Regions from separate parts of the Bacillus sp. 7894-2 genome, predicted to be linked through region 1. Evidence: riboswitches for the same ligand, from Rfam matches in the RefSeq annotation. Region 1 holds a riboswitch; each other region holds the start of a gene.
The links. A riboswitch is a leader RNA that binds a small molecule or an ion and turns the genes downstream of it on or off. The one in region 1 is predicted to bind S-adenosylmethionine.
Positions count from the first base shown of each region.

Region 2: it holds a riboswitch for S-adenosylmethionine, as region 1 does, so the genes downstream of both, CHI10_RS03000 (methionine biosynthesis PLP-dependent protein) here and CHI10_RS06340 (methionine ABC transporter ATP-binding protein) in region 1, are expected to answer to the same signal.
Region 3: it holds a riboswitch for S-adenosylmethionine, as region 1 does, so the genes downstream of both, CHI10_RS01260 (O-methyltransferase) here and CHI10_RS06340 (methionine ABC transporter ATP-binding protein) in region 1, are expected to answer to the same signal.

Region 1 is NZ_NPDG01000035.1:37,512-42,532, forward strand. Features, by position in the region: gene CHI10_RS06330 (NRDE family protein) at 1-591, shown strand, start outside; gene CHI10_RS06335 (PAS domain-containing sensor histidine kinase) at 622-2,037, opposite strand; SAM riboswitch class I at 2,219-2,318, shown strand; SAM riboswitch class I at 2,419-2,520, shown strand; gene CHI10_RS06340 (methionine ABC transporter ATP-binding protein) at 2,679-3,710, shown strand; gene CHI10_RS06345 (methionine ABC transporter permease) at 3,700-4,350, shown strand; gene CHI10_RS06350 (MetQ/NlpA family ABC transporter substrate-binding protein) at 4,369-5,021, shown strand, end outside.
Region 2 is NZ_NPDG01000015.1:1,646-6,666, reverse strand. Features, by position in the region: gene CHI10_RS03010 (bifunctional homocysteine S-methyltransferase/methylenetetrahydrofolate reductase) at 1-526, opposite strand, end outside; gene metC (cystathionine beta-lyase) at 531-1,715, opposite strand; gene CHI10_RS03000 (methionine biosynthesis PLP-dependent protein) at 1,712-2,824, opposite strand; SAM riboswitch class I at 2,900-3,016, opposite strand; gene CHI10_RS02995 (hypothetical protein) at 3,209-3,448, shown strand; gene sucA (2-oxoglutarate dehydrogenase E1 component) at 3,766-5,021, shown strand, end outside.
Region 3 is NZ_NPDG01000005.1:7,051-12,071, reverse strand. Features, by position in the region: gene CHI10_RS01275 (GNAT family N-acetyltransferase) at 1-1, opposite strand, end outside; gene pdxR (MocR-like pyridoxine biosynthesis transcription factor PdxR) at 94-1,470, shown strand; gene CHI10_RS01265 (PH domain-containing protein) at 1,504-1,887, opposite strand; gene CHI10_RS01260 (O-methyltransferase) at 1,920-2,498, opposite strand; SAM riboswitch class I at 2,605-2,711, opposite strand; gene CHI10_RS01255 (hypothetical protein) at 2,785-5,021, opposite strand, start outside.

The DNA.
Region 1 (5,021 bases):
GGTGTTACTAAGAATGGACGATTTGCAGCTCTGACAAATTACCGCGACCCGAATGAAGTGACAGAAGGCAAGATGTCGAGAGGAGATTTGGTGGCGGATTTTTTGAAGGGCAGTGCTTCGCCTGCTGACTTTATGAACAGAGCATCTGAACATCGCAGCAGTTATCCCGGCTACAATCTGCTGGCGGGCAATTTGGATGAGCTCTTTTATTATTCGAACGTGGAGGATCGAATAGAGCAGCTTCAGCCAGGGATGTACGGGGTCAGCAACCATGTGCTGGATACCGAGTGGCCGAAGGTAAAAAAAGGGAAGGAGGGCTTATCTGCTCTCTTAGATAATGCAGAGGGAAACTTAACAGAAGAACTGTTCACACTTCTCCGGAATGCAGACCCTGCCCCGGATGATAGGCTTCCGAAAACAGGAGTTTCTCTTGAATGGGAAAGAATTCTGTCTCCTTTATTTATCAAAAGCGATGGCTATGGAACCAGGAGTTCAACAGTGCTGCTGATGTCAGAGGATGAAATTTTTTATAAGGAAAGGGTTCATAATGGGGATGAGACGCAGGAACAGGAATTTATCCTTCAAAAATAAGAAGCCAGCTCAGGCATCTGGCTTCTTTTTTCAGGCAAACGGCAAAGTAATCTGCACCGTTGTGCCTTCATTTTCCCTGCTGTCGATGTAAAGGTTTCCTCCGTGGTTTTTAATGATTTTTTTGCAGATCATGATGCCAAGGCCTGTCCCTTTTTCTTTTGTGCTGTAAAACGGCTCTCCCAGTTTGGCGAGGCGTTCTTCCGGTATGCCGATTCCTTCATCCTCGACAGTGATGATGACAGAGTGGTCCTCCTGGCGGATATCGACGTTTATTTTGCCGCCCATTGGCATGGCTTCCATTGAGTTCTTAATGATGTTTATCAGCACCTGTTTAATTTTATCTTTTTCACATTTTACAAAGAATTCTCCGGGCGACTGAGTTAATTCGATCAGAATATTTTCCATGACTGCCTGGCTGTTCAATAGAGTAATCACACTTTTTACTACGTTTGTCAGGCATGTTTCTTCTATTTCGGTTATTTGAGGTTTAGCAAGAACGAGCAGGTCATTGACGATGCCTTCAATACGTTCCAGCTCATTTAGAATGACTTCTGCGAAATTGTCTTTATGTTCTTCGTATAATAACTGTGTAAAGCCTTTTATGGCTGTGAGCGGGTTGCGGATTTCATGGGCAATGCCTGCTGCAAGCTGACCTACCACGGAAAGCTTTTCAGCATTCTGCAGCTTTTCTTCTGTCTTCTTTTGTCCGGTTACATCTTTGATAATGATCTGGTAGACCTTTCTGTTCTTGAAAGTGGTTGGAATCAGCTGGACTTCGGCTTTTCTTATTTGTCCGTCAGTCCGGATCAGATTAAGCTCAAAATTCACGCTCAGCTTTGTTTGCAGAAATTCATCGAGGGTGGAATGTTCTGAAGGAGGAATGTAGTCGTGGAGGGAGGTGCCGATCATCTCTTTGATGCTCGTGTACCCGAAGAGCTTCTTCCCTTCATTATTGATATAGGTCCAAATCCCCTTTTGAGTCACCATTCCGATCGTATCCTTGGAGTACTCCACCAGAAAACGGTACTTCTCCTGTGTTTCAAGAATTTCCTCTTCCATGATAATTCTCTGAGTCATATCCCGAATGATGCACATCATTTCTTTATCGTCATTAATGACTGAAAAATTGGCTTCCAGCCACAAATAATGTCCTTCCTTATGCCTGAAACGGAAAGTCACCCGATTATGCGGAAGCTGGTCGAGCTCGGCCAGTGCATCTCTTAGAAGATCCCGGTCATTTGGATGGCAGTATGTGTAAAGGCTGCTCCGGTGAAAATCCTGCGGTGAATACCCCAGTGTCGGCAGGCAGGAAGGGGAGACATATAAAGCAATGCCTTCTTTTGTCACTCTTGCAATCACGTCACTGGAATGCTGAATGGCCAGCTGCAGATTCCTCGCTTCGACTTTGTCCGCGCATAAATCTGCCGGATTCTCGGTCATAATCATTTTGTCCCTCCTTTTTATGAAAAATGACACTTTTCCATTATTATACATGAGTCAGGGTATTAGACACATAGGATTTAACTATCATTTTTTAACCAAATGAAAATATTTAAAAAATTATATTGACTTCCTTTTCTTTAAGATGGTAAAGTAATAAACATATTAAAACCGCATATGAAAAATCTTCTTATCAAGAGAGGTTGAGGGACTGGCCCTATGACACCTCGGCAGCGGACAAAAGTGTACCGTGCCAAATCCAGCAAGCATTGCTTGAAAGATAAGAAGAGGACCATTGATAAATGCTGCCCTCTTCTTTCTTTAGAAGAGGGTTTTTGTTTTATGCGGAAAAATACATCAAGATTCTATTCATAAACATATGAATAATTCTTATCAAGAGAAGCAGAGGGACCTGGCCCAATGAAGCTTCGGCAGCAGGCAGACCGCACTGTGCCAAATCCAGCAGGCAAAAAGCCTGAAAGATAAGGAGGGGACTTTTAAAAAACCTCTTCTGATGGAAGGGGTAAATTTCAGGGCATAATTCTTAGTTTTCATATAGGAATAGTTGTTTAAAAAGCGGTGACAGGTACCTATACCAGTTTATCAAATTGGTATAGGTACCTGTCACACCAGAGGAGAGATGCAACATGATAGAGTTTCAAAATTTAAAGAAGGTCTATGAAAGCGGAGGTCAGCAGGTAGCTGCTCTGGATGGAATAGATTTAAGGATTAACAAGGGTGAGATTTTCGGAGTGATTGGCTTCAGTGGTGCGGGAAAGAGCTCTTTGATCCGCTGTGTCAATTGGCTGGAGAAGCCGACTTCAGGGAAGGTCATTGTCAACGGGCATGATTTGACGGCTTTATCTGTAAAAGAAATTCGTGAAGTGAAAAGAAACATCGGGATGGTCTTTCAGCACTTTAACCTTCTAAACTCGAAAACCGTGTTTGCTAATGTGGCGATGCCGCTTACACTGGCTAAGATCCCTAAGGATGAAATAAAAAAGCGTGTCCATGAACTATTAGAATTCGTGGGGCTTGCCGACAAGGCGAACAGTTATCCGGATCAGCTGTCAGGCGGGCAAAAGCAGCGGATCGGAATTGCCAGGGCGCTGGCAACCCAGCCTTCCATTCTATTATGTGATGAAGCAACTTCAGCTCTGGATCCGCAGACCACCAGCTCGATCCTGCAGCTGCTGAAAAAAATAAATAAAGAATACAACATTACCATTCTGATCATTACCCATGAAATGTCTGTTATCAGGGAGATCTGTGATCGTGTCGCTGTCATTGAGGCAGGAAAAATTATTGAAGAAGGAACCGTCTTCAATGTCTTTTCCTCACCAAAAACTCCAACAGCGAAAAACTTTGTCAGCACGGTTATGAATGATCAAATACCTGACTCCATTAAGCAAGTAATTGAAAAACAGCAGGGGCTTCAAAAGGTATTCAGAATCAACTTTGTCGGAAACTCTGCCGGGCAGCCGCTGCTTTCGCAAGTTGCCAAAAAGTTTAGTATCGATTTCAACGTCCTGTTTGGAAATATTACTGAACTACAGGGAACACCATTTGGCAACCTAATTGTCGAGTTTCAGGGTCCGGACAGTGAAATCAGGCGTGCTATTCAGTACATCAGCCAGGAAAAAGTTTCAATAAAGGAAGTGACATCACGTGCTAGTTAATCAGGAAAAAATCATCGAAGCCTTAATTGAAACAATCCAAATGGTGGCATTCTCATTACTGTTTTCAGCTCTTATCGGACTGCCGCTTGGCATATTGCTTGTCGTGACAAGGAAAGGGCATCTGCTGGAAAACACCGTTGTTTTTAACATCATAAACAGCATTATTAATATTTTTAGATCAGTCCCATTCATCATTTTAATGGTAGCCATCATCCCTATCACCCGGATGATTGTCGGAACATCGATTGGAACTGCTGCAGCCGTAGTGCCGCTCGTCTTTTATGCAGGACCCTACATAGCGAGATTAATAGAGAATTCATTGCTTGAGGTTGATCCGGGAGTCATTGAAGCGGCAGAAGCAATGGGAGCGACGCCGGGACAGATTATCCTTAAATTCCTGATTCCGGAAGCACTCAGTTCGCTGGTATTAGGTTTCACCATTGCCACAATCGGTCTGGTCGGAGCATCAGCCATGGCCGGGGCAGTCGGAGGCGGAGGCCTAGGTGACCTTGCCATTACATATGGCTATCAGCGATTTGATACAACCGTCATGCTGATTACCGTTGCAATCTTAGTGGTCATGGTTCAAGGCCTGCAGTCATTCGGAAATATCTTATCCAAAAAAATCAGAAGAAGATAACTTAGGAGGAAACACATCATGAAAAAACTGTTTTTATCATTCATTATTTTAGCATTGGCTGTGTTCATTGCGGCATGCTCAAGCACAACTGGCGGGGAAGAAACTAAGAAGGTTAAATTGGGTGTCAGCGGATCAGATACACGCATCTGGGACTTTATTGCAGAAAAAGCTGAAAAGGAAGGCATTGAAATTGAGGTTGTGACATTCTCAGATTATGTACAGCCAAATGTCGCCCTCGCAGAAGATGATCTTGACGTGAATGCATTCCAGACAGTCGCTTATTTCGACACTTTTATTAAAGAGCATAATATGGATCTTACACCGATTGCGACAACTGTTTTAGCACCAATGGGTCTTTATTCTGAGAAAGTAAAATCTGTAGAAGACATTCCGGAAGGCGGCAAGATCGCCATTCCAAATGATGCTTCAAATGGCGGTAGAGCCCTTCTTTTACTGGAGGAATCTGGCCTGATCAAATTATCCGAGGACTATGACGGAAATCTGGACTTGAATAAAATCGTTGAAAACAAGAAGAACCTTGAATTTGTAGAAATGGTATCAGCGCAGACGCCGCGTGCCCTTCCGGATGTCTCGGCTTCAGTCATCAATAACGGAATTGCCGTAGACGCCGGCTTTAAGCCAACTAAGGATTCAGTGTTTATTGAAAGCGA
Region 2 (5,021 bases), on a different contig from region 1:
GAACTCCAGCTTCCTGAAGTGAAACCTGTGCGATAATCGGCAAATCGGTTTCTTTTCTGACTATAGCGAGAACCGTTTCAAGTTCTTCAAGATCATAGTAAGTTTCAAGCAAAATACCATCTACATCCTCAAGCAGCAGACAATAAAGCTGCTCACGGAAACTTCTTTTTATTTCCTCCAGTGTAATCATGTTCGGTTTGAACCCTCTGATCCCGCCGATTGTACCGGCAACATATGAACGTCCCTCGGCAGCTTTTTTGGCAATCCGGGCTGCAGCACTGTTAATCTCTTTCACAGAGTCTTCAAGCCCATACCGCTGCAGCTTCAGATAATTCGCCGCATACGTATTGGTTTGGATCAACTCAGCCCCTGCGCCTATGTACGCTTCATGGATGTGCTGGATCTGTTCAGATTGCGATAGATTTAATTCCTCAAAACAACTGTCGGTGCCATAGGAATAAAGAAGAGTTCCCATCGCGCCATCTGCTATGATGATTTCATTCTTTAATTTATCCAGGAAACTCAAAGTATCACCCCCGCTGTAAAATGGATTGCTTTGTTTGTCCGGCAGCAGATAAAGCTGCCTTAAAATCTTCTATAATATCATCTGCGTTCTCCAGACCAACAGAAAGACGGAGAAGACTGTCTGTTATTCCGCGCTGTTCTCTTTCAGATGCAGGCATGGCTGCATGCGACATTTTGGCAGGGTAGGAGAGGATGGATTCAACTGCTCCGAGACTTACTGCAAAAACAGGAATTTTTGCATTTTCCACAAATACTCTCATCGACTGTTCATCTTCAAGTTCAAAAGATAAAACAGCACCTGCGTTCACAGCCTGCTTTTCCTGGATTTCATAGCCGGGATGTTCTGTAAAACCGGGATAATGAACCTTCTTTACTGCCGGGTGATCATGAAGGAAACGGGCAATCTTCTCAGCCGATTTCACAGACTGATCCAGCCTTACCTGCAGCGTTTTAATGCCTCTCAGGACAAGCCAGGCATCCTGAACACCCAGAATAGCTCCAAAGGAATTTTGGAGAAAAGCCAGCCTTGCACCTAATTCCGGATCCTTCACAACAGCTAATCCGGCAACGACGTCACTGTGTCCGGATAAAAATTTGGTTGCGCTGTGCAGCACGATATCTGCCCCTAAAGAGAGCGGTTTTTGAAGGGCAGGGGTCAGGAATGTGTTATCCACAAAAGTCAGCGCTCCATGCTGCCTTGCCAGTGAACTGATGGCCTGGATATCTGTCACCTTCAGCAGCGGGTTGGAAGGAGTCTCTACATAGAAAACCTTTGTGTTAGGGCGGATTGCTTTTTTTACTTTCTCAAGATTTGTCATATCAACAAATGTGTGCTCAATGCCAAAACGGGACAGGACTTCTGTTGTCATGCGATAGGTTCCGCCATAAACGTCTTCTGTAATGACCACATGATCACCCTGTGACAAGAGGAGGAATGCTGTGGAAATGGCAGCCATTCCAGAAGAAAAGGCAAACCCTCTAATCCCTTCTTCAAGCTCTGCAATTACTTCCTCAAGTGCTTCCCTTGTTGGATTCAGGCTGCGGCTGTAATCATATTTTCCGAATGCATCTATATCTTTTTGATGGAAAGTGGAGGCATGCTGGATCGGTACACTGACACCTCCTGTTTCCGGGTCGAATTTTTGATTATTGTGAAGCAGCTTCGTTTGAAATGTGTAATTCGTACTCATCGTACTGCCTCCTTTAAAACCTTTGCAAAAGCATGTTCAAGATCAGCCTTCAAATCTTCTGCATTTTCAATTCCAACCGAGAAACGCAGAAGCCTGTTACAGACTCCGGTTTCAATGCGGATCTCTTCAGGGATGTCCGCATGAGTTTGTGTTGCGGGATATGTTATAAAACTCTCGACTCCGCCAAGGCTTTCAGCAAAGGAGATAAGGGAGAGGTTCTGCAGAAAAGGATTCACCCAGGTTTCATCCTGGACCCGGAAAGATATCATGCCTCCCTTGCCTGGATAAAGAACATCCGTTACGGCATCGTGGTCTGATAAGAAAGCCGCTAATTCCCGGGCATTTTTTTCATGACGTTCCATGCGAAGAGATAGTGTCTTCATGCCTCTGATTAAAAGCCAGGAATCAAATGGGCTAAGGACCGCACCGGCAGCATTGTGGTTCATGGCCAGATCCTCACATAACTTTTTGCCTTTTGCGACAACTAAACCGGCAAGGACATCATTATGGCCTCCAAGATACTTTGTCGCACTATGGATGACAATATCAGCACCAAGCTTTAGAGGCTGCTGAAGAAGGGGAGTGTAAAATGTGTTATCAACAATCAGGAGAATATTATGCCGTTTCGCGATATCAGCTATCAACTGAATATCTGTCTCTTCCATCAGCGGATTTGTGGGAGTCTCCAGAAAAATAGCTTTCGTTTTTTCGGTGATTAATTCTTCAACATTTTCCGAAGTGCCCGTATTCACATATTTGCTCTGCAGTCCCCATTTTTTGAAGCCCTGTTCAAGCAGACGATAGGTTCCGCCGTATAAATCCTTGGAAACAATCCACTCATCACCTGATTTAAAGAGGGAAAGAATCGTAAGGATGGCAGCCATACCCGAACTGCAGGCATAGCCTTGATCGCCTTCTTCCAGATTTGCGATCGCCTTTTCAAGCAGCTGGCGGGTAGGATTGCCTGTACGGCTATAGTCAAAACCGGTTGACTGGCCAATGCCTTCATGCCGGTAGGCAGTGGAAAAGTATACAGGCGGATTGACTGCACCTGTTGCTGATTCGCTCCTGTTTCCAATTTGCGCTAATTTGGTGTCAATATTATACATGCTGGTAAACACTCCTTCTTTAAAATAAAAAAAAGCCTTCTATAAGAAGAAGACTTTTAATGTGAACAGCCATTCTTCTTATCTTTCAAGTTTTCTAAAAAACTTGCAGGAATTAGCACCTTTTCAATCAAAATACGATTGCTGGTTGCTGAGGCGTCGTCGGGCCTTACCCTCGACCTCTCTGGATAAGAAATCAATTATTAAATTTTCTCTAAACTTTACTACAGTAAACCGTTAATAGTCAACACTTTTTTGAATATTTCATGTATTGATTTTAAATGACTTCTTCCTGGCATAAACTGTTATAGGTAGATCGCTTTAAAGTTCAGAATATTTCCTTTATAATGATGATGAACATAATATTTTTCTTGGAGGGAAGCTTTTATGCAAGAACATAGTCACTGTCTTCACAGATTTGCCGAAACAGATGGGCCGGCGGTTTTCCGGACAATTGATGGCATTGAAGTGAATGTCGCCGGCAGCTTATTTCAAAAGTGTACAACTTGCGGACATTTTGATTTTCCCGTGGATACCAGAGAAGCTATTGAATCTTCCCTTAAAGAAAAGAGAAAAAATACCAATGAATCGAAACAAATCTATATAAACCTGGTAGAAACTTTTTAAAGCCGAAACCTTTCGGCTTTTTTTATATGTTCAGTTATTTCATATTTATAAATGTTTAACCTTTTACAAATCATTTTTTTAGAATAAGTAATTGCTAAAAAAATTTTTTAATAGTTTTCCACTATATTCATGTTTTTATCTTTGTACAACTAGATTTTACGTGTTAGAATAACTGTGGAAACGTTTTATCCTCTGAAAAATATTATTATTCATAAAAATGAATTTGTTAATCCCTTCTAATGATGGGTATTGTACTTTTAGAGAGCAAAAACGTATTGAATTATTCACTTACAAAACAGTTATGGAGGTAATTTTCCATGAAAAAGCCATCTAATGGTGAGGGACCTTTTGAACAGGGATTTCATGGCCCAAACCTTGGCTACGTTATTGAACTTTATGAAAGATATTTAGAGGATCCATCATCAATTGATCCTGAAATGAAAGAGTACTTTAAAAAAAATGGTTCCCCTCTTACGAGTGAAGGAACGGCGCAAATGGCTTCATCAGCAAATCAGCCAATGAATGCCGGACAGCTTGAGAAGACGCTCGCTGCTATTCGCCTGGCTGATACTATCCGCACATATGGCCACTTGGCTGCCGATATTTATCCGCTGGGTAACAATAAATCGGAAACTGCTTTATTTGAACTGAGCAAATATGGCTTAACTGAAAATGACTTAAAAGAGATCCCTGCTGGTGTCATTACTAAAGATGCCACATATCCTTTACGCAACGGACTTGAAGCAATTGAATTCCTGAAGAGCGCTTATATGGGACCCATTGCTTTTGAATTCCAGCATATATTTGATGAAAACGAAAAAGACTGGCTTCGCCGCAAAATTGGGGCCAACAGCCATAAGCTGTCAATGCAAAAGACGGAAAGACTGAAAGTTTTAAGAAGACTGACTGAAGTTGAGGAATTTGAAAAGTTCCTTCATAAAACCTTCGTCGGACAAAAGAGATTCTCCATTGAGGGTCTGGATACAATGGTTCCTTTATTGGATGAAATTGTTTCTGAATCTGTTTCGGATGGAGCAAAAACGATTAACATCGGCATGGCCCACCGCGGCAGGTTAAATGTTCTTGCCCATGTGCTTGGAAAGCCGTATGAAATGATTTTCGCGGAATTCCAGCATGCGCCGAATAAAGAACTGGTTCCTTCTGAAGGATCTATCGGCATCAATTACGGCTGGACAGGCGACGTGAAGTATCATCTTGGTCTTGATAAACAGATCAAAGATGAGAATACGACCATTGCCAGACTGACATTAGCTAACAATCCGAGCCATCTTGAATTTGTCGGTTCACTTGTTGAGGGCTACACGCGAGCTTCACAGGACAACAGAACAAAGGCCGGTTATCCTGAAGTAGATCCAAAAGCGGCTTTAGCCATTATCATTCATGGAGACGCAGCATTCCCAGGACAGGGGATTGTAGCAGAAACACTTAATCTCGGACAGCTGACCGGCTATAACACTGGCGGTTCGATCCATATCATTGCCAATAATACTATTGGGTTCACAACAGAATCATATGATTCACGCTCTACCAGATATGCAAGTGATCTGGCCAA
Region 3 (5,021 bases), on a different contig from region 1:
TGCTATCACTCTCCTTGAATCAATTAAAACCAAATTCTGGTATGATAAAAATAACCAAAATTGAATTTTAATATAATACCAGGGAATGATTCGATGGAATTTCAAATTTTGCTTTCGGAAAATGGGATAAAGTATAAAGAAATTTATGAACAAATTCGGCTGTCGATTTTAAATAAAAAATTGTCAGCTCATTCAAGACTTCCTGCAAAGCGGCGGCTGGCTGAACAATTGAACGTGAGCATCCTAACTGTTCAGATGGCTTATGAACAGTTGCTGAGTGAAGGGTACTGTTATTCAGCAGAACGCAGAGGCTATTTTGTTTCTGAAATTCAGGATGAATGGCACTATAGTCAGATTAATACAATGGAATTGGAGAAAAGAGTTCAGAATGAGTTTCTTATTAATTTTAAAAATGGGCAGGTCGATGCCTCCGCCTTCCCCTATAAACATTGGAGCCGGTTATACAGAAAAGAGCTTAATGAATCTAATGCCGGCAATGCACCGTGGCAGGGCGAATATTCTTTGCGTGCCCAAATTGCACTATACTTACAGCAAGCTAGAGGGCTGGCCTGCCAGCCGGAGCAAGTGTATATCTTCAGCGGATTTCAACAGCAGCTGCTAAATGTATGTTTGTTTTTTAAACGGAGCGCCACCGGAATAGAAGATCCAGGTTTTATTCGGGCTAAATCTATTTTTGAGCAATTACAGCTGCCATGTTATCCGATTTCTGTGGATGAGGAAGGATGCTGTGTGCCTGATGCTGATGAGCCTGTAAAATTATTATATACCACACCTGCTCATCAATACCCTACCGGTACAATTATGTCTATTGCCAGAAGGATTGAGCTGTTAAATTGGGCAATCAAACAGGACGCTTATATTATCGAGGATGACTATGATTCTGAATTCCGCTACAAAGGGGCACCAATCCCAGCATTGTCCCATCTGGATTCAACCGGGCGGGTACTGTACTTCGGCACCTTTTCAAAAACATTGCTGCCAACACTTCGGATCTGCTATATGGTTATGCCAGCAGCCCTGAAGCAGGACTTTGAAAAATTTAATGCTTATCAAAAGTCTACTGTTTCAAGAATCGATCAGAGAGCTGCTGCAAAATTTATGGAAGAAGGACTTTATACATCTCATATAGCAAAAATGAGAACGTTATATCGAGCCAAGCGGAGCTGTTTAATAGAAAGCCTGTCAAAACATTTAGGAGAACACTTTGACATAATTGGAGATACAGCGGGCTTGCATATCATCGTGACATTACCGGAAGGATTGGATGAATCCAAAGCAATTGAACTGGCAAAGTCTGCGGGAGTTGAAATCGATGCTGTTTCGCCTATGTATCAGCTTCACAAGCCTAACCATCATGTGATGCTCGGATATGGCGCACCCTCGATGGACGAGATTGAGAGAGGAGTCCAATTAATGGCTAATGCTTGGAAAAGTTATCTAAGCAAATAAGCAGGCCATATATTCAATCATTTAAAAGAGCGCTTATCTTACAGGATAACGCTCTTTTGCTGAAGCGGTAAACATGCGCATCTTTTCCTTAACAGCCACCAAAAATTCAAACATATTCATCCCCTGGATTTGCTGGAATTTGTACAAGTCTTGCTTATAGTACATATGAATATGCTTCCCGGTGATCCCCCTTTTTTCTTCAATGGAAGCTATATGGCTATACGCAAATTCTTCAACTAATTCCTTTTTTGTTTCTGATACCGGGATTCCATAGAATAGCAGTCTTTTGTTCGTTGCTGCAAATAAGCCTGCCTGCGGTGCTAAACAGTAATGTGCAACTAATGAACAGCTTAAACATTCGATAAGATTTTCATCCTCATGCATGACATGTTCAAACTGGTTTTTCAAAAGATTCATTGAAACGATCCCCCCGGTTCTAACGAAATCTATCAAACCGCAGTCTTCACTGCCAGTATCAGCCCAGTAGACCAATCCAATTCTGTAATGTCCAGGTCAGGTCTGTCCTGCAGTGTTTTCAGGAGTTTAGTGGCTTTGATTCTATATCCTTCAGGCAATTTCTGCTGCGGAAACACATCATGAATCACATAAAAACCGCCGATATTTAAATGATCCAGGGTTTTGTCAAGAAGCTCGAATTTCCCCGGCCACGTATCTGCAAAAATAAAATCGAACCCCTCCGACAGGTTTTGTATAAATGCTGCTCCGTCCTCACAGCAAAATGTGATTCTGCTGTCATTCGCGAGGTACTTTCTCGCGATCGATTGCACTGTCGGATCTATGTCCACGGTCGTAAGCTTACTGCCTTCATCCATCCCATCCATGATCCATGAAGCAGACGCTCCCGTACCTGTTCCCAGCTCCAAAAAGCTTCCTCCAGATTTAGAGGCTGCCAGCCCCTTCAGTAAAAATCCTGTTTTTATATCACATGACTGCCCGAAGCCGAGCACATCTGATTCCTGTAATATCCTCGAATATGCTTCCGGTACCTGTATAACGCCGTTTTCCATTTTGCCATTCCTCCTCTTTCTTCGTTCTAATCTAAACCAAGCTCAAATTATAAAAGAGCATCAAAAAAAGGCCTCTTTATAAGAGGCCTTTACTTATCAAAACGACCTCTTATCTCCCAGAGCGTCAACTCTGTTGGAATTAGCACCTTCCTGACATAATCAGGGGTTGCTGAGGCTTCGCAGGGCCAGTCCCTCCACCTCTCTGGATAAGAATTTGTATAAAATATATATTTTCAACCAAGTATTGCATAGTTTTTGTTAAATGGCAATATTTCATTCTTTTAATCTAATGAACAGCTTCCTCTCCCTGATAAATTCGAAACGCAGGTACAATCGTATCCGACACAATCTCTTTCCCTTTTTCCCGGATGAAATCCAATTTATAGTACGCATCAAACCTCTGGCTGATCTCTGTTTTCACCAATTCAGGCGGAGTGACGACGATGAATTGGAACTTCAGCTTATCGGCTACAGCGAAAATCGGGTCAAGCACATGGGCAGAAGCCGCTTGTCCAAACGGATTATCACAGACTAACGGAACCCAGCTTTGATCGGTTTCACTCTTAACAGAAAGAAGCATCATCATCATGACCATGCGGGCAGATAGCTTTTGACCGCCGCTGCCATCGGATTTTGTTTTTGAACCCTGGTTGATCGTCTGCCAGGTTGAATAATGCTCACGCTGCGGTTTTCCGTACATGAAGGCATTATCAGTACGCATGTTATAAACCAACAGTTCTGGGTAACGATTTCTGAGAGAGACAAATAAAATCTGCTCATCACTGATAAGCTGTTTAATTTCCTGATCAAGCTCCAGATTATTGTCATCAATCATCTCGAATCGCTTTGTAATTTTGTTAATGGCTGAAACAAAATGCTGTTTCAGTAAAGGTTCAACATCTTCCGCTTTTTTAGGCAGGATGTCTTCTTTGAGCTGGACAAGCGGGAAGGAACCCCATTCATTCTTCAGCTTCATTTTCGAAATCATCGAGCGAATCGCTTCTGAAATGCTCATCACCTTCATGCTCGCTCGGCTGGCCCAGAAGTTTTGCGCTTTTTCCGCCCGTTCTTTATCGCGTTCCAGCTGCTCTAAGCCGCTCTGTGAAAAGCGCTTCATGTTCTGAACGACACTTTGAATATGAGCATAATGCCTTGTATCCATATGATCAAGCGTAGTTAAGACTTCATTCTTAAAACGGATTTCCCAATCCTTGCCTTCAATAGCAAGCTTTAAATTTCTTAGTGACTGTTCAATCTTCGCATGCTTTTCTTGCCCTTTATCCTGAATAGCCTGATGTTTTTCACTCCAGGATAGGATGCTTTGCTTTCCTTGACTCTTTATTTTTGCTATATCCTCATCCGAAAAAGCTGCCGCTTCCTCTTTAAGAATGACGGATAAATGTAATTGATTGTTTTCAAACTCAGTTATGTTTTGTTCTGTCTCTTTTTTGTGCTCTTCCGTTTTCTTTATTTCTGCATTTGTCTGTTTGGTCTGGTCAGTAATTTCAACCGTCTTCACTTCCAGATCAAGGTCTTCCCATTCTTCAGGCTGCTTCTCATGCTTGGCCACTTTTTTAGAGGATTTTTTACGCTGATCCATTCCATGCTTTAAGGATGTTTCGGCAATGGTTACGGCCTTTTCCTGCTCACGCTCTTCTTTTTCTGCTGCTTTTGTTTCCTTTGCAGCTGTTTGAAGCATATTTTCCAAAATACTTATTGGTTCATCCGGTACAGAAGCATCTTTCCACTCTTCATTAAGAGCATGAAGTTTTTTCTCCAGCTTCTTTTGCTGCTTCTGTTCGGATTCTCGTGTCGCCTGAATCGCGAGCAGTTCACTGGCTTGTTCTTCTTTTGATTTTTGAAGCTGTTTAAGCTCCTCAATGCTGCCATTGATTTCTTCTAAAATATAGGGTGATAATCGCGGAACCTCCTCAGAAGCTTCTGTTTTCTCAGCGGCTGGAAAAGCAGCACCATCAATAAAGAAGCTGATCTTCTTAATATTCTGCTCGGCTGACAGCTTCCATTCCAGATAGGTCTGGCTCCACTTTTCCTGAAGATCAGCGATGGTCTGAAGCTCATTACCCAGCTCATTCTGAAGCTTTTCGAAAGCTTCTTTTTGTTTCTCTTTTTCCTGCTTTACCCGTTTATTTTCCTGATGCATTGACTTTTCACGGTTAAATTCCGCTAAGGTTTCGGCATCTTTAGATAATTTTTCAATCTTTTTCTTCGTCTTTTCCAGCTGTTCTCTAAGTCCCAGCTGCAGTTCTTTTTCTTTTTCCTCCTGCATTATGATAGCCTGCAATTCCGTTTTCCTCGAAAGCAGCACTTCCTTTTCCTGAAGCAGTACTTTTTCGATATCACCGGCAAGTTCATGGGAAAGGAATCGGTCGATTTCTTTTATAATACGGCGCAGTGCTGTTTCTGTTTTTTCTAACTCTGCAAGTGTATCTTTCTTTTCTTCTATCTGTTTCGCAATCTGAATTTTCCAGTTTGTGAACTGATTTTTATCCGTCAGCAGCTCCT